DNA from 4 places in the Paenochrobactrum pullorum genome. Region 1 is predicted to be linked to each of the others. Evidence: riboswitches for the same ligand, from Rfam matches in the RefSeq annotation. Region 1 holds a riboswitch; each other region holds the start of a gene.
What was found. A riboswitch is a leader RNA that binds a small molecule or an ion and turns the genes downstream of it on or off. The one in region 1 is predicted to bind cobalamin.

Region 2: another riboswitch for cobalamin. It lies ahead of JNC77_RS14665 (TonB-dependent receptor plug domain-containing protein); the one in region 1 lies ahead of JNC77_RS08305 ((2Fe-2S) ferredoxin domain-containing protein).
Region 3: another riboswitch for cobalamin. It lies ahead of JNC77_RS14565 (LysR family transcriptional regulator); the one in region 1 lies ahead of JNC77_RS08305 ((2Fe-2S) ferredoxin domain-containing protein).
Region 4: another riboswitch for cobalamin. It lies ahead of cobU (bifunctional adenosylcobinamide kinase/adenosylcobinamide-phosphate guanylyltransferase); the one in region 1 lies ahead of JNC77_RS08305 ((2Fe-2S) ferredoxin domain-containing protein).

The regions. Positions count from the first base shown of each region.
Region 1 is NZ_JBHEEH010000003.1:131,613-135,906, forward strand. Features, by position in the region: gene repB (plasmid partitioning protein RepB) at 1-129, opposite strand, end outside; gene repA (plasmid partitioning protein RepA) at 126-1,307, opposite strand; cobalamin riboswitch at 1,585-1,777, shown strand; gene JNC77_RS08305 ((2Fe-2S) ferredoxin domain-containing protein) at 1,873-2,667, shown strand; gene JNC77_RS08310 (ABC transporter substrate-binding protein) at 2,732-4,222, shown strand; gene JNC77_RS08315 (ABC transporter permease) at 4,232-4,294, shown strand, end outside.
Region 2 is NZ_JBHEEH010000014.1:23,620-27,913, forward strand. Features, by position in the region: gene JNC77_RS14665 (TonB-dependent receptor plug domain-containing protein) at 1-1,563, opposite strand, end outside; cobalamin riboswitch at 1,717-1,964, opposite strand; gene JNC77_RS14670 (MFS transporter) at 2,129-3,766, shown strand; gene JNC77_RS14675 (amidase) at 3,770-4,294, shown strand, end outside.
Region 3 is NZ_JBHEEH010000013.1:64,658-68,951, forward strand. Features, by position in the region: gene JNC77_RS14550 (flavin reductase) at 1-279, opposite strand, end outside; gene JNC77_RS14555 (methionine synthase) at 393-1,421, opposite strand; gene JNC77_RS14560 (DUF1852 domain-containing protein) at 1,449-2,432, opposite strand; cobalamin riboswitch at 2,669-2,861, shown strand; gene JNC77_RS14565 (LysR family transcriptional regulator) at 3,136-4,026, shown strand.
Region 4 is NZ_JBHEEH010000002.1:20,468-24,761, forward strand. Features, by position in the region: gene JNC77_RS06265 (cobyric acid synthase) at 416-1,882, shown strand; cobalamin riboswitch at 1,943-2,169, shown strand; gene cobU (bifunctional adenosylcobinamide kinase/adenosylcobinamide-phosphate guanylyltransferase) at 2,386-2,904, shown strand; gene cobW (cobalamin biosynthesis protein CobW) at 2,923-3,975, shown strand; gene cobN (cobaltochelatase subunit CobN) at 3,979-4,294, shown strand, end outside.

The sequences.
Region 1 (4,294 bases):
GCGTACACCGGCAGCCACTTTCATCAGATGTGGCGAAGCCGAACGCGCGGTAGCTTGTTCGGTTGTTGCTTCTTCATCCAATTTGCCAAGTACGGCGGCAAACATGCCTTTTGAATCTTTTCGGCTCATAATTCACGTCCCCATGCAGTTACAATGAGGTTTTCAATTTCTGCATTGGCAGCATTGATCGATTCAATTGCGCGGTCATAGGTTTTAGGTGCAGAGAAACGCGACCGCTGCACTTCATAAAGACTTTGCTTCCAAGTCAGAGCATCTGAAACGGCTGTGGATTTGGCGACAGCATTGAGCAGCAAATCCTCACCAAAGACCTGCCGCATCAAAGCCTGCATATTCGCTTGCGGATGATCATTGGCTTCAAATTTGGTGATCAGGAATTTAGCAAAATCCCATTGCGCCCCTGCCCCGGCTTCATCAAGAATTTGCATGTATGATGCAGCCAGCTCCAAAAACTTGGCGGTGGAATCGACATCCAGCATTTGCGCCGGCACTGGAATGAGAACACCGGTTGCGGCTGTCAGTGATGACAGAGTGAGGAAGTTGAGCGAAGGCGCACAGTCCAGCAGGATAACATCATAATCATGCGCCACTTGTTCCAGCGCTTGCGAAACGCGCAGCAAGAAACCGGTGCCGCCGCTTTTGCGCATTTCCAACGCCACAGATGTTTCAAACTCGGTGAGTTCCAGACCGGCACAGATGACATCAAAACCGGCAATATGGGTTTTGCGCACGATCTGTTGTGTCGGTATCGGCTCATCAAAGCGGATGGATGAATAAAGCGTATCGCCATCGCGATAATCAAAATTGGGCAAAGCACCATGCAGACTGGTCAGAGACGCCTGCGGATCCATATCAACGGCTAAGACACGATAGCCACGCAAAGCCAGCCAATGACCTAAATGGATGGTGGTTGATGTTTTGGAAGAGCCGCCCTTAAAATTGGTGACCGCAATGATCTGACATTCCTCGCCTTCAACGCGGCGCGGATTGATCCATTTTTTGCGACCGTTCTCGGCCAGATACATCCGCAGCTCCAACACTTGTTCCAGTGTATAAAGACGGCGGCCATTGGCGAGTGTTTCAGGTTCCGGCCCCTGCCCCTTTAAGGAGACCTGACGAATATAGGCTTCGGTGACACCCAAGAGCCCCGCCACTTCGGTGGAGGTGAATTTGCGCATAGTGCGGAAAGCATTTGGCGGGTATTGTGCAAGGGATAAATTATTCAGCGCCTTGTCGAGCTTGCTCGAAAAGGTGTTCATAAAATGCAAACTGCTTAAATGACGAGACAACCGATTTTCTCCTTAAACCGTATATTGCTCTAGACCAGATATGGTTAACAAGCAGTTAACGACCCTCAAAATACGCAAACTTTCCGAAATACGACAATTTAGCGTAGCTTCAATATGGCCGATTCTGATCATAAGTGCAAATGCCCATTTTCAGATCAGTTCCCAGCTGGGAACTTTTCAAATTCACCCTTCAATTTGCGCTTCCTCAATTGATAGTTCCCTGCTGGGAACGGTTTGAAAGACACTTCATTCTTGCTTGACTTATAACTGTCTCTCTATAGTTTCACACCGTCATGGTTTTCCGGTTGACGCCGGAAGCTTAAGAGGGAATCCGGTGCGAGACCGGAGCTGACCCGCAACTGTGAACGGCGAGCATAAAGCCAATATGTCACTGACAGGAAACTGTCGGGAAGGCGGCTTGAAAGCATTGACCCGTGAGCCAGGAGACCTGCCCTGACGCGATGAATTCTGTGGTCGGGGTGTGCCGCAAGAATGCGCCAATGGGTACAAGCAAACCATATGCGCATTTTCTGTCCGCCTCATTTGCATTCGGGGTGGAGATTAAATGGATCAGTGCAGTGTTAAAGACAATCAATCCCCTGCAGCGCCTGTCGCGCAAGAGGCGGTGATTTTGCTGGCTAAATCCGCCTTTGCCGCCGCCCCGCATCAGGACATGCAAAGATTGGCTGAACTTGCAGCCGTGCAATATCCGCAGGCTCACATTATCTATGCCTTTAGCGAGCAAGGCCGCCCTTCATTCAAACAAGCTTTGTTGGAACTTAGTCGCCAAAATTTCAAACAGATTTTAGTGCTGCCGCTTGTCTTGCCGATGGAGCCTAGCTTTCAGCTTTGGATCACCAAGATGCTGCGCCGTTGGCAGCAGGAAAGTGACCTGCCGTGGCCGGAAATCAAGTTGGGAGCAACGCTGGATAAAAGCCCGTATTGGGCAGCACTTTTGAAAGGCCTGTTGCATGAGACGGCGCAATCCGTTCCCCTCCCCCCAATGGAAAAACCATTTAATGAAGGTTCGCTGATACCGGCGCAAAAATATCGTATGCTGGTTTGCGAAGGACGCGCTTGTCAGGCGGCCGGTGCTGACGCGATATGGTGCCATTTGCGCAATGAGCAAGAGCGGCAAAAATTGCGCATTGTCGGCGAGGGCATGATGAGCGCGCAGACCAGTTGTCTGGGGCCGTGCAATTTGGCACCGGTGGTGCAGGTTTTTCCTGATGGTACTTGGTATGGCGGCGTCACTGAACAGGCGATTGACCGCATCATATCCGAGCATTTGCTGCAAGGTTTGCCGGTTAATGATTTTGCCTATAGCGCTACGGGTAAAAAACAACGCTTGCGCGGATGATGACAAGCACTTTGATTTTTCTTAACAACTTGATCCTGCAATCGCATTCTCAATGGAGATCTATATGCGTCTGACTTTAAAAAAATGGCTGGCTTCGCTATTGGTGGTGTCGGCACTTACGGCGGTCAGCACTGTTGCTTACGCGGCCGAAACTTTGCGCATTGGTCAAAGCTTTATGACCAATGGTCTTGATCCGGCGAAAGGCTCCAACGGCTGGGCGCTGGCAAGTCATGGTGTGGGTGAAAATTTGTACACCGTCAATCAGGCTGGTGAATTGGTGCCGGAATTGGCAGATAAAGCCGAGCGCATCGATGATCTGAACTGGAAAATCACGCTTAAAAAAGACCGGTTATTTTCTGATGGCACGCCGGTGACATCGAAAGCGATTGCGTCCGGTTTCGACAATACTTTTAAACTCAATAAAGCGGCACATGCCACCGGTGGTCTGATTGCTTTTGAAGCACCGGATGATTTGACCCTGATGGTTAAAACCGAAAAGCCGGTGGCGCTCATTCAGGCATTATTTGCCGAATGGCCGCTGATTGTTTATAAGCTCAACGATAAAGGCGAGGCGATTTATACCGGCCCTTATGCGATTAGTGATTTTAAGGCCGACACATCGCTTGATCTGATTGCCAATCCGCATTTTGAAGGCGCTGAAAAACGTTCACCTGTTCACTTGCAGAAATTCGGCGACAGTCAAAGCTTGGCGCTGGCATTTGAATCCGGCGAGCTGGATTTGGCCTTTGGTTTGCCGTCTGAAATAGTGCCGCGTTTGAAAAACAATACGGATTTGACCCTTAAACCTTTTGATGTCGGCTATCAGTATTTTGCTTTCCTCAATACAGGTCGCCCTGCTCTGCAAGATGTGCAGGTGCGTCGCGCCATTGATCTGGCGCTTGACCGCACACAGCTTATTCAATCGATCAATGCTGGCAATATCGCCACCGGAGCTTATGCGGCTTATTTCCCGTTTGCGTTGCAAGAGCCGCGCTTTACTGATTTGGATGAAGCCGAGAAAATTCTTGATAGCGCTGGCTGGGTTAAAAACGCGTCCGGTGTGCGTGAAAAAGACGGCAAGCCTTTGTTGTTGCTGGTTGCCACCTACTCGCAGCGTGCCGATTTTGTCACCATGTTACCGGTGATGAAATCAGCGCTGATGGCAATGGGTGCGCAGGTGGAAACAAAAATCGTTGAAAATGGCAATGAATATGGCGCCGAAGGCGATTTTGATGTCTTCTTATGGGCACAACATACCGCGCCAACCGGTGATCCGGCCTTTTTCCTTAATTCCATGTTGCGTTCTGGTGCATCGCTTAATTTCAGCCGCTACGCAAGTGCCGAATTCGATAGCATCATTGATGGTTTTGCCAACGAGACCGATATGGCAAAGCGTGTAGACATAGCACGTTTGGCGCAGGAGAAACTCTTTGAAGATGTTCCGGCCTCTTTCCTCGTTTCGCCGGTTTGGACAGTTGGCCTTTCCAAGCGGTTGGAAAACTACCAGCCATGGGGCTCGGATTATCATGTTTTGCGCGCGGATATGGGCGAGTAAAACAGGATCATGATAAAGGCAATCATCCACCGCGTGACGCGTAGCAGTTTGAGCCTGCTCGTTATTTCACTG
Region 2 (4,294 bases), on a different contig from region 1:
AGAGCCACCACTTTTATTAAGAGGCTCCCGCAAATCAACGCTCGCTTTGAAAGCCCAGACATCATTAAATTGATGCTGCACGGCCGCTTCTACACCACGGATGCGAGCCTTTTCTACATTTTTTGGTGTCATGCCAACCCAAATAATCTGATCCTCAATATCATTTTGATAAAGAGCGATATCAAAATGCGTTTGCTGAGCCATCTGCCAGTTGAAACCAACTTCAAAAGAGCCGGACGTTTCAGGTTTCAGGTCAGGATTACCATAAGAAGGGTAATAAAGATCATTAAAGGTCGGCACACGGAAACCTGTGGCATAAGAAGTGCGCAAGACGAAGTCCTGCACAACTTCATAACTGGCTCCTATATTATAAGTGACCTTATTCCCAAATTGCTGATTGTGATCATAGCGCAGCCCCGCATCAATAAGAATATCTGCATAATCAATCGAATATTGAGCAAACAAAGCGCTTAAATCGCGACTGGACTTTTCATACTCAACATCGCCGACTTTCTCACGATAAAATTCACCACCAACGACAATGATCTGCTGGGTTTTATCCGTGTTAAACGCCTTCTGTGTTGAAGCAAAAATGCCGTAACGCTGGGTTTTAAATGTATCGCCTTTTTTGGAAGCACGAAATTGTCTCGATTGATCTAAAGAACTGGTCACTTCGATGGTTGAAAACCAATCATCGCTATGATCAATTCGCGCGCCAAAGCGACCGGAAAAATTATGCGTGTCAGCACTATCAAATGCTGTATTGCTTGTACCATCATAATGGTTGCGGCCGCGGGTATAAAGCCCGTCCATATAGACCCGCCCCCATTCGACATCCTTGGCCAATGAAAGGTTTAAGCTGCCTTGCAGAAAACCATCGCGATCATTCTCTATCGGAGATGTCGTGAAATCATAACCTTGCGTACCCAGAATGCTGGCACCCAGACCATATTCAATACCGTTTGTCGATTTGCCGGAAATATTACCGGAAGCAAAACCGCCCCACGGATGGGTCACGCCTGTCGTCCATGAGCCGCAATAGGCCTTGCCATTTTCGCAAGCGCCACCCTGCTTGGTAATAATATTAATAATTCCACCCATCGCATCCGCACCATATTGTGCCGAATGCCCGCCTTTGGCGATTTCAATCCGCGCAATGGATGACAGCGGAATGCTGGACAGGTTGGGTGTACCGGATGTTGCCGATCCCATACGCACGCCATTAACAAGTACAAGTGTCTGACTTGATGAAAAGCCACGCAAGGACACCCCCGATGATGAACCCTGTCCGCCATTTGCGATCATGGTCACGCCAGTATAAGTTTTCAGCAATGATTGCAGGTCAGGTGCGGCTGATTGCTCGATCTCCTTTTCATCAATCACTGTCACCGACGAAGTGGAACGCTCCAACGCGCTGGCACGGCGCAATGGTGTGGTGACCGTAATAGTTTTCAGTACAATTTCATTGTTTTCGCTTCCAATGCTTTGTGCTTGTGCAGCAAATGAAAACAACACCAATGCTCCGGTAGCGACACCGCCGAGCAAAACAATTTTTCTAAACATTCACTCTCCCCAACAAGGTTTGCAACAGGCCATTAATGACCATTAAATAACCAAACCGCTTGTCGGGAAATGAAACATCATCCGGACGCACGGCAACATTTGTTCAATGTCACCGCCACGGACGACCGCGCATGGACACACCCCGTATCCGTGCATGGGTGACCGAAAAAGGCAGGTCTCCTGACTTCCGGGTCTTCGCTTCTCTTTCACCTTCCCAATGATTAAAAACCATCAGTGGTTTGAAATGCTTGGCTATCTGCATTTCTCGAAAAATCACTCACCGGTTACAGTTGCGGGGGCAGTCACGGAATAAGACTTAAAATCGCAAGATTTAAAAGGTCGGCACCATGTTCCCTTTTCATCTGCTCATCACAAGCAGAACCTCTTCCACTATCGGACGTAGCAAGCATCGCCAACAAAGACAACTCTTATAATTTAACTAAAAATAAACCATATTGCCGACCTTTTAAAACAGTCTTCAAACATATTACCGCTTGCCGCTTGCCGCTTGTCGCAAACTCACCTATTCCTTATAAAACCGCGCATGAAAGAGGAGGCACCAGCCGTGCCGCAAAGAGCTTCGCCCCTTGCTCCGTTCCAGCATAAAACCTTTCGGGCCCTTTGGTCTGCAACGCTGGTTTCCAATCTTGGCGGACTTATTCAGGCAGTCGGTGCCGGTTGGATGATGACAACCATTGCAACTTCCCAGGATATGGTTGCTTTGGTGCAAGCCTCCACTACGTTGCCGGTCATGGTGTTTTCTCTTGCAGCCGGCGCGCTGGCCGACAATTACGACCGCCGCCGCATTATGCTCACCGCACAATCCATGATGCTGCTGGTATCGCTTGCTCTGGCAGTCTTTGCTTATTTCAACCTTCTCACACCTTGGCTATTGTTAAGCTTTACCTTTCTAATCGGCTGCGGCGGTGCGCTGCACAACCCGTCATGGCAAGCTTCCATGGGAGATATTGTCCCGCGAGAAGATCTACCTGCCGCAGTTGCGCTCAACAGCATGGGTTTCAATCTGATGCGCAGCGTGGGGCCTGCCATTGGTGGTTTGATTGTTGCAGCTGCGGGTGCTGCAATGGCATTCATTTTCAATGCCTTCAGCTATATCGCATTGCTGGTTGCGCTGTTTAAATGGCAGCCGCCAAAATCGCAAAACACGTTACCACGCGAATCTTTTGGTCGCGCTATTGCCGCCGGTCTTCGCTATGTATCGATGTCGCCCAACCTTTTGAAGGTCATGTTTCGCGGCTTTTTGTTCGGCTTTTCCGGCATTGCCATTCTTGCACTTTTGCCAATTGTTGCGCGTGATCTGGTAGCAGGTAATGCGCTCACCTATGGTATGATGCTCGGAGCTTTTGGTCTGGGTGCTATTGGCGGCGCAATGCTGAGTGCACGTTTGCGCGAAGTCATGAGCAATGAATGGATCGTGCGCCTTGCTTTTTTGATGTTCGCGGGAAGTTGTATCTTTTTAGGGTTAAGCACCCAATTTTGGCTCAGCTGGTTGTTATTGCTGCCTGCAGGTGTCGCTTGGGTGCTGGCACTCTCGCTTTTCAATGTCACTGTGCAGCTTTCCACGCCGCGTTGGGTCGTTGGCCGTGCACTGGCATTATATCAAACTGCAACTTTCGGAGGCATGGCGACTGGCAGCTGGGTTTGGGGTTCTATCGCTGAATCGCAAGGTGTCGATTTGTCACTTATCATTGCCGGTATTGTGCTCATCGGCGGCGCGGCTATCGGCCTGATGTTCAAATTACCTGAGTTTGATGCGCTCAACCTTGATCCGGTCAATCGTTTCAACGAACCGGAACTGAAACTCGATATTCGCTCGCGCAGCGGCCCGATCATGATAATGATTGATTATAAAATCGATCAGGATGACGTAAACCAGTTTTTGAGTTTAATGGCAGATCGTCGCCGTGTGCGCATCCGCGATGGTGCGCAACAATGGGCATTATTGCGAGATCTGGAACAGCCGGAAACATGGACCGAAAGCTACCATGTGCCCACATGGGTTGAATATGTTCGCCACAACCAACGCCGGACGCAAGCCGATGCCGAAATATGGACACGCTTGAAAGCTCTCCATCGCGGTGAAAAACCACCTTTCGTGCATCGCATGATCGAGCGACAAACAGTATCATTGCATGATGATATGCCATTGAAGCCGCATACCGATGACCATACAATTGTGTAAGCTATGGTTGAGCAAAATATTACGCATAAACTAGAAGAAATTTTGCACAGGCTGGAACAAAGACGCGATTGCGAGCGTGTCTTTAGCCGCATCTATGCTGAAACTGCATTAGCAGCAGCTAACGAGGCAGATGAGCGTCATCGCAATGGCCAAAGTTTAAGCCCGCTTGATGGCCGTATTATCTCGGTCAAAGACCTGTTTGATGTCAAAGGTGAACCAACCCTTGCAGGTTCGCTCATTCGCAAAACCAGTGCCCCTGCCCGAAAAGATGCGGTGATTGTAGAACGCTTGCGTCAAGCCGGTGCCATTATCATCGGCAAAACCCATATGACAGAATTCGCCTTCACTGCTGTCGGTTTTAATCCGCATTATGGTGTGCCGGAAAATGCCATTATCAAAGGTGCCATTCCCGGTGGCTCGTCCTCAGGCGCAGCCGTATCGGTTGCAGAAGGCACCAGCGAAATTGCAATCGGCTCGGACACCGGCGGCAGCATCCGCATACCGGCCGCGCTCAATGGTCTTGTCGGC
Region 3 (4,294 bases), on a different contig from region 1:
GCCAAAAAGGTTTGAGATATCCTCTTGTCCCGGCATCAATGTATTGACGCAAAAATGACGCGTATTTTCAAAAGCATGGAAACACGAGCTTGAGCGGTTAATGCAAACCAACAGAGTAGCTGGCGCATCACTGACACTGCACACCGCAGAAGCCGTAAACCCATAACGCTTGCCGTCGGATAGAGTACTGGTAATATTGACTGCCGAACCAAGTCGCGACATGCCATTACGAAAGGTGGCTTTGTCAACAATGTCGAACCGGTGATCTACGATACCCATATCGCTCTCTTAAATACACTAGAGCCAAGCAAAGCCAAGATGGCTTGCTCAGTTCACATTCATTTCAAGTGAATAGAAAAGTGAGAGATTGAACCCCGCACTTTAAAAGTAATTTAAGCAGATAGTTCTTTTCGAATAATTTCCGTACCTGCACATAACGCGTTCAGTTTTCCACGTGCCACTCGACGGGATAAAGGTGCCATGCCACAGTTGGTGCAAGGATAAAGTTTGTCAGCATCAACAAATTGAAGCGCTTTTCGCAAAGTGTTGGCAACTTCCTCTGGTGTTTCGATCGTGTTGCTGGCCACATCGATGGCGCCTACCATGACTTTTTTACCGCGAATAAGCTCAATCAGATCCATCGGCACGTGCGAATTATGGCATTCCAACGAGATCAGATCGATACTTGATTGTTGCAGCTTCGGGAATGCTTCCTCATACTGCCTCCACTCGGAACCAAGCGTTTTTTTCCAATCCGTATTGGCTTTGATACCGTAACCATAGCAAATATGGACAGCTGTCTCACATTGAAGCCCTTCAATTGCTCTTTCCAAAGTAGCAACGCCCCAATCATTGACTTCATCAAAGAACACGTTGAATGCAGGTTCATCAAACTGAATGATATCGACACCTGCTGCTTCTAGTTCCTTAGCTTCCTGATTGAGAATTTTAGCAAATTCCCAAGCAAGCTTTTCGCGACTTTTATAATGAGCATCATAGAGAGTATCGATCATGGTCATAGGACCGGGCAAGGCCCATTTAATAGGCTTTTTGGTTTGCTGGCGCAAAAATTTGGCGTCTTCAACAAAAACCGGTTTTGTACGCGATACTTCACCAGTAACAGTCGGTACACTGGCGTCATAGCGATCCCGAATTCTGACCGTTTCACGCTTTTCGAAATCAACACCATTGAGGTGTTCAATGAAAGTTGTAACAAAATGCTGACGCGTTTGTTCGCCGTCGCTGACGATGTCAATGCCTGCCTGAACCTGATCATCTAAGGCCAGCCGCAATGCGTCTTGTTTGCCTTCAATCAACGCCTCACCTTCCAGTTTCCAAGGCGACCAAAGTTTCTCCGGCTCAGCAAGCCAAGACGGTTTCGGCAGACTGCCGGCGGTGGAAGTTGGCAACAATGTTTTCATATCAGGTAACCTTATGATTGTAATTCATCAAAGAGCGTAATTGGCAGACCATTCTTCGAGAATGGTTTTGTAGGGTTTGATAAATTGCTCTTCGGCAAACTTTCCTTGCTTAACGGCCATCAGGCTTCGTTCTTCACGATCGTAGACGATTTGTGTCAATGAACAGTCGGAATGCTTCAAATCTGGCTGATAAGTTGCACCCGCAACTGAATTGGCATTATAGATTTCCGGACGGTAAATCTTTTGAAACGTTTCCATCGTGGCAATCGTGCTGATAAGCTCAAGATTGGTGTAATCAGCCAATAAGTCGCCGGTAAAATAGAATGCCAAAGGTGCAACACTATCCGGTGGCATGAAATAGCGAACCTGCAAACCCATTTTAGCGAAATAACGATCAGTCGAAGACAATTCATTTTGTTGATATTCGACACCCAATATCGGATGTTCGTTGACGGTGCGAAAATATGTTTTGCTGGTTGACGCACTCAAACAAATGATCGGCGCCTTGCTAAAATAATCTTTGTAAGCTTTTGAATTTACAAAATATTTAAACAAATTTCCATGTAAATCGCCAAAATTCTCCGGCAGGGTGAATTCAGGAAGATTGCGATTATATTCAGGCAGCAATACGCTAAAATCATAATCACGCACATAAGATGAAAAATTATTCCCCACCACGCCTTCAATGCGCTTATTGGTTTTGTGATCAAAAATATTGGTTTTCAAAATTTCTATCAGTGGAAAAGCATCTGATTTTGATTTCGTATCAATATCCATTTCAACAGAAATGATTTCGATCTCGATAGAATAACGATCGCCTGTTGGATTATCCCAATGCGCCAAAGCGTTGAAACGATTATCAATCATTCGCAATGCACAGCGCAAATTTTGTTGACGGCTCTCCCCTCTGGCCAAATTAGCAAAATTCGTTGTAATTCGGGTACTATCTGCCGGCTGGTAATTCTCGTCAAAAGGAATGCTATTAATAGTCAGTTTAAAGTTTTTGGTCATTGCGATACGGCGTCCTAATTCCTGGAATATAACTTGTGTGCGTGTTAACTTTCAGGACTTCATCATTTTCGGGTTACTCAGTCAGTAATTCCTTACCAACTATAAATTTGTGTGATGCGGGACTTATGCCTGACTCAATGAATGAGTAAAAATGATTTGATTTCATTGAAGCATGAGGGATGCTCATGCTTTGTACGGTGTATCATAGAATGCTTGACCAACAGAAAGTGTTAGGGCATTGCTCTTACTGTCAAGGTTTTATGGATGAACAATCCAGAGCTAAGAGGGAATTCGGTTCAATGCCGGAGCTGCCCGCCGCAACTGTAAGCGGCTAGTCATTGCCCATTGATGTCACTGGGTTTGACTTGGGAAGACGGGCAAAAACATTTATCCGTGAGCCAGGGGACCTGCCACGACAAATAACGACCACGGGCGGGGGTGTCCGGGGTGCCGCTTTTGACCGCCATAGCGGCGTTGTTACTGCGTCATATCCGTTCACTGTCGCTAAATGATGGCAGCATGGATGACTAGCTTAAGCATGATGATTAGAAATAAAGATATAAAACAAACAATTAAAGCGGAATTCAATTCTTTGACTGCCGGTAGCCAAATGTCTTCAATGATGACATGTCAGTATTCTAGCACAGCATTAGGCCTCACAGCATGAGTAAAAAACAATTTTTTATAAATTTCAGGTATCACCATGCTAGATAGACAACATCTGGCCATTCTGCGTGAAATAGAGCGCGTTGGTAGTCTGACGGCTGCCGCCGAGCGTCTCAATGTTACGCAATCAGCACTCAGCCACACAATACGAAAGCTTGAGGAACGCTATGGTGTTGCCATGTGGGAAAAGGATGGTCGCAATCTCCGTCTCACTGAAGCCGGACACTATCTTGTCGCATTGGCTCAGCGTATTTTGCCACAAATAGAAAGAGCTGAAGACGTTTTATCTGACTACCGCTACGGCAAAAGAGGCTCGCTTAAAATTGGCATGGAATGCCACCCATGCCATCAATGGCTGATGGGCGTCACAAAACCCTATCTTATGGACTGGCCGGATGTCGATTTGGCACTGACCACGTCATTTGCTGCCGGTGGTGTTTCCGCATTAACGGGATATGAAATCGATATTCTCATTACTCCCGATCCGATCGAAGCAGCGGGTATCCATTACCTGCCGGTCTTCGACTATGAACTTGTGCTTGCTGTTCCAACGCACCATCCGCTAGCTCTTAAAAACCATGCAGAGCCTACGGACTTGTTAGAAGAAACCCTTTTCACTTATCCGGTGCCACCAGAGCGGCTGGATATATTTACGCAATTTCTTGTGCCGGACAATTGCCGCCCCCGCCACCACCGGAGCGTTGAAACAACAGAAATGATGTTGCAACTCGTTGCAGCCGGACGCGGTGTCAGTGCTATTCCAAATTGGCTCGTGTGCAGGGAAGCAGCGACGCTTGGGGTTCATCCGGTACGAATTGGCAAGAACGGGATACAAAAAAGCATCCACCTTGGCTTGAGAAGTGGTGATGAAACCATTGATTACATCGCCGGCTTTCTCGATACATCCCGTCAAATAGCAGCAGTTTAAGTTACTCTTTAAAGGATTGAGGGCATTCAGCTTTTAGTCTTCATGATTCATGGCGATGCCCTGCCCTTCAAAATATACGCTTTATGAATAGCTGCGTCATCACAGCCATTCCAGATGTCTGCCCTCGCGTGCGCCTGTTACACGATAATGATACCGACATTCTCATACGCAGAGCGCACCATCAATATTCGACAATTGAATAGCCCCTAGATTTGTAGATCCTTTGTGACTTAAAAAAGAGGCAAGGAGCCTACGATGGGTAAAGCTA
Region 4 (4,294 bases), on a different contig from region 1:
TTTTATTTGATCAACATATGAAAATGGCAAAAACCGCGCTATCCGGAGATGCACGGTCTTGCCAACAAACGCATGGCTCTCACCGAACAATACACTGGTGAGACATACTATAGGCTCCGGTACGCAATACCTTATCCGGAGCATCGAGGCGGTTTGTTGCCGTCTCGATGATCTTTTTAACAGGACATTCTTACCGGATGGTTATCAGAAGCTTAAGTAAGTCTAAAGATTGCACTTTTTTGATCGTTAATTCAGGTTATTTTCGGCTGTTTATTAAAGACTGGTAAAAATTATCCTGCGCATTTGTTTAAAGATATCGGATACGAATTTGTTTTGAACGAGGCTCGTTTTTATCATCGTGAATTCTCGTCATTGGCCTCTATGCATATGTTGCTGATTGCGATAGGTCAGGATTATGACACGTGCAATTATGTTTCAGGGTACTGGGTCTGATGTGGGCAAGACGGTTCTTGTGGCCGGTCTTTGTCGTGTGATGCGCAATCGCGGTTTTAAAGTGCGCCCGTTCAAACCACAAAATATGTCGAATAATGCTGCCGTGACCGATGATGGCGGCGAGATTGGCCGTGGACAATGGTTGCAGGCATTGGCCTGCGGTATGCCGACAAGCGTGCATATGAACCCTGTTTTATTAAAGCCGCAATCCGAAACAGGTAGTCAGATTATCGTGCAAGGCAAAGTCCGTGGGCAAGCAAAGGGGCGCGATTATCAGCGCTTGAAGCCGCAATTTATGGATGCGGTAATGCAGTCATGGCTGCACATTTGCGATGGTGCTGATATTGTCTTGGTTGAAGGTGCAGGTTCTCCGGCTGAAATTAATTTACGTCAAAATGATATTGCCAATATGGGCTTTGCCACCAAGGCCGGTGTGCCGGTGGTGTTGGTCGGTGATATCGATCGTGGCGGGGTGATTGCCTCGCTCGTGGGCACTCATACGATTTTACCCGAACAAGACCGCGCCATGATTGTCGGTTTTTTGATTAACAAATTTCGCGGTGATGTGTCGCTTTTTGATGATGGCTTGTGTTCGGTTACCGAATTTACCGGCTGGCCGTCCTTGGGCGTAGTGCCTTGGCTCAAAGCTGTTGGCCGTTTGCCTGCCGAAGATTCGGTGGTGCTGGAGAAGATGGTTGAACCCCAAGGAAAAGCTCTCAAAATTGCCGTGCCGATGTTGGATCGAATCGCCAATTTTGATGATCTTGATCCTTTGAAAGCCGAACCGGATGTGGAACTGGTGATGGTGCGGGCAGGCGACCCCATACCCTTAGATGCCGGATTGATCATTTTGCCTGGGACAAAATCGACGATTGGCGATCTGAAACGCTTGCGTGAAAATGGTTGGGACGTTCAAATTCATGACCATGTCAAACGTGGTGGTTATGTGATCGGCATTTGCGGTGGTTATCAGATGCTGGGGCAAAAAATCAGTGATCCGGAGCAGATTGATGGTGATATTGCAGAAGCTGAAGGATTAGGCCTTTTGCAGATGGAAACCGTTATGAAAGCCGAGAAGATACTCGGTCAAGTACGGGGTAAGGCGCTTGCCTATGACGCAGCTGTCGACGGTTATGAAATTCATTGCGGTGTCAGTAGTGGTGCAGATTGCGTGCGCCCTTTTGCGCTTGTCGACGGTCGTGCTGACGGTGCCGTTTCTGCCGACGGGCGCATTTTCGGCACATATTTACATGGTCTTTTTGCATCCGACAGTTTCAGGGCAAAATTGCTGGAAAAGCTTGGTGTGCGTGATGCAGGTTTAAATTACCGTGCCAGTGTTGATGATGCATTGAATGAGCTTGCTGATAATTTGGAGCAGTATCTGGATATTGAGGTTTTGTTACAATTAAGTTTGCCTGTGAAAATTTAAACATTGATCCACAGTTCAGACTGTCTCAAGTTGATTGACGATCATTGGTACACAGCATAATGTCAGGCCATTGCATCAGGTTTTCATCATCTTATTTGATGAACGAAGAGGGAATGCGAGAAATGCTTGATATCAAGCATTTTGATAGCAGCCGACCCCGCGACTGTAGAGCGGTGAGGGATGTTGCCATGTGGGTTGTTAATACCCGCAGCCACTGGGAAACCGGGAAGGCGGCTTCATCTTAATGACCCGCGAGCCAGGAGACCTGCCTGTTGTAAAAGGCATATTGCCTGCACCTTAGGGGAGGTTTCCTCGCTGCCTGCACGGAGGTTGTCATGGCTGCACACGCTAACAATAGCGCATCGAATGCGCTTTTTTCACTGATTAGTGTGTATAATTTAAGTGCTGCCCCCCCCTTTCAGGAGGTTTCCTTCTTAAGCAGATCATTATTTGCCTTAAAGGTGAAAAGCTACGCATCAGTAGAAGTCGGGGTTTGAATTAAAATGCCCTCGGCTAAAATTACGCTTGTTCTCGGCGGTGCTCGCTCGGGGAAATCAAAATACGCTGAAAACTGCGCTGAGAACTCTGGTCTTCAGCCTTTTTATATTGCGACAGGGCGCGCTTATGATGATGAAATGCGTTCGCGCATCAATCTTCATCAAGACAGGCGCGGCCTGAATTGGACAACCGTTGAAGAGCCGCTTGATCTGGCGGATGCTTTGCTTAAAACAGCCGCACCAAATCATTTTGTACTGGTTGATTGTCTGACGCTTTGGGTCACCAATCTGATGATGGCGGAGCGCGATATTGAAGCCGAAACAGCGCGGCTTTTAGAGACTTTTCCGAAAACTTCCGGCGAGATATTTTTTGTCTCCAATGAGGTGGGATTGGGTATTGTGCCTGACAACCGGATGGCGCGGGAATTTAGGGATTATGCGGGCTTTTTACATCAGCGTGTCGCAGAAAAAGCTCACGAAGTTTACTTTATGGCGGCAGGTTTGTCGTTGAAAATGAAGGGATAGAATATGCAGGGCCAAAAAATGGGTCAAAAGATTCCGGCTACCGTCATTACCGGCTTTTTAGGATCGGGCAAAACCACGATGATCCGTAATTTGCTGGAAAATGCCAATGGCAAGCGCATTGCACTGATCATTAATGAGTTTGGCGATCTGGGCGTTGATGGCGGCATTTTAAAAGGTTGCGGTATTGAAAGCTGCACCGAAGAAGATGTGATTGAGCTGAATAATGGCTGCATTTGCTGCACCGTTGCCGATGATTTCATCCCGACCATGACCAAATTGTTGGAACGCGCAGATCGCCCTGATCATATTGTGATTGAAACATCCGGTTTGGCACTGCCGCAGCCGCTGGTGGCTGCATTCAATTGGCCGGAAATTAAAACGCAAGTGACTGTTGATGGCGTTGTAACCGTAATTGACGCGGCAGCTGTTGCCGAAGGCCGCTTTGCGGATGACCACGATAAGATTGATGAGCAACGTCAGGCTGATGAATCCCTTGACCATGAAAGCCCACTGGAGGAACTTTTTGAAGATCAGATCCATGCGGCTGATCTGATCGTGCTGAATAAAGCTGATTTGCTTGATGAAGCAGCGCTTGTAGCTGTGCGCAAAGATGTGTCGGAACGTTCATCCCGCCAGACCAATATGGTGTCTGCAAGTTTTGGCAAGATCGGTGCAGATATTCTGCTTGGCCTTGGTGTTGGTTCGGAAGATGATATTGCCAATCGCAAATCACATCATGAAATGCACCATGAAAACGATGATGATCACACCCATAGCCATGACGAGTTTGAAAGTTTTGTGGTTGAAGCCGGTGATGTGAATGATCCGAAAGCATTTGCCGAAAACCTGAAAAAGATCATTGGCAAGCATGATATCCTGCGACTGAAAGGCTTTGCCAATGTGCCGGGCAAACCGATGCGTTTGGTCGTGCAGGCTGTGGGTTCACGCATCGAGCATTATTTTGATCGTCCTTGGGCTGATGGTGAAGCCCGCTCCACCAAGCTGGTGGTGATCGGCGTACATGATATTGATGAAGCAGCAATTGCCAAGTCCGTTCAGGAAGCAGCGTAATCCATGCATCTTTTACTTGCCCAGAAAGGGACAATCGCCGACGGCAGCGAAGCCATCGATTTAGGCCAAAGCCCCGCCGATATTTTGTTTCTTTCTGCGGCTGATACAGAGCTTGCAAGTCTGGCTGCGGCGCATCATTCATTAAGTGATGCGCCGACGCTTCGGCTTGTGAATATGATGTCGCTTTCGCATCCGATGTCGGTAGACACTTATGTGGAGCGCACGGCGCGTTTTGCAAAGCTGATTGTCGTGCGGGTGATTGGTGGTGAAAGCTACTGGCCATATGGCTTGGAAGCGCTGCATGCTTGCGCCGTTAATC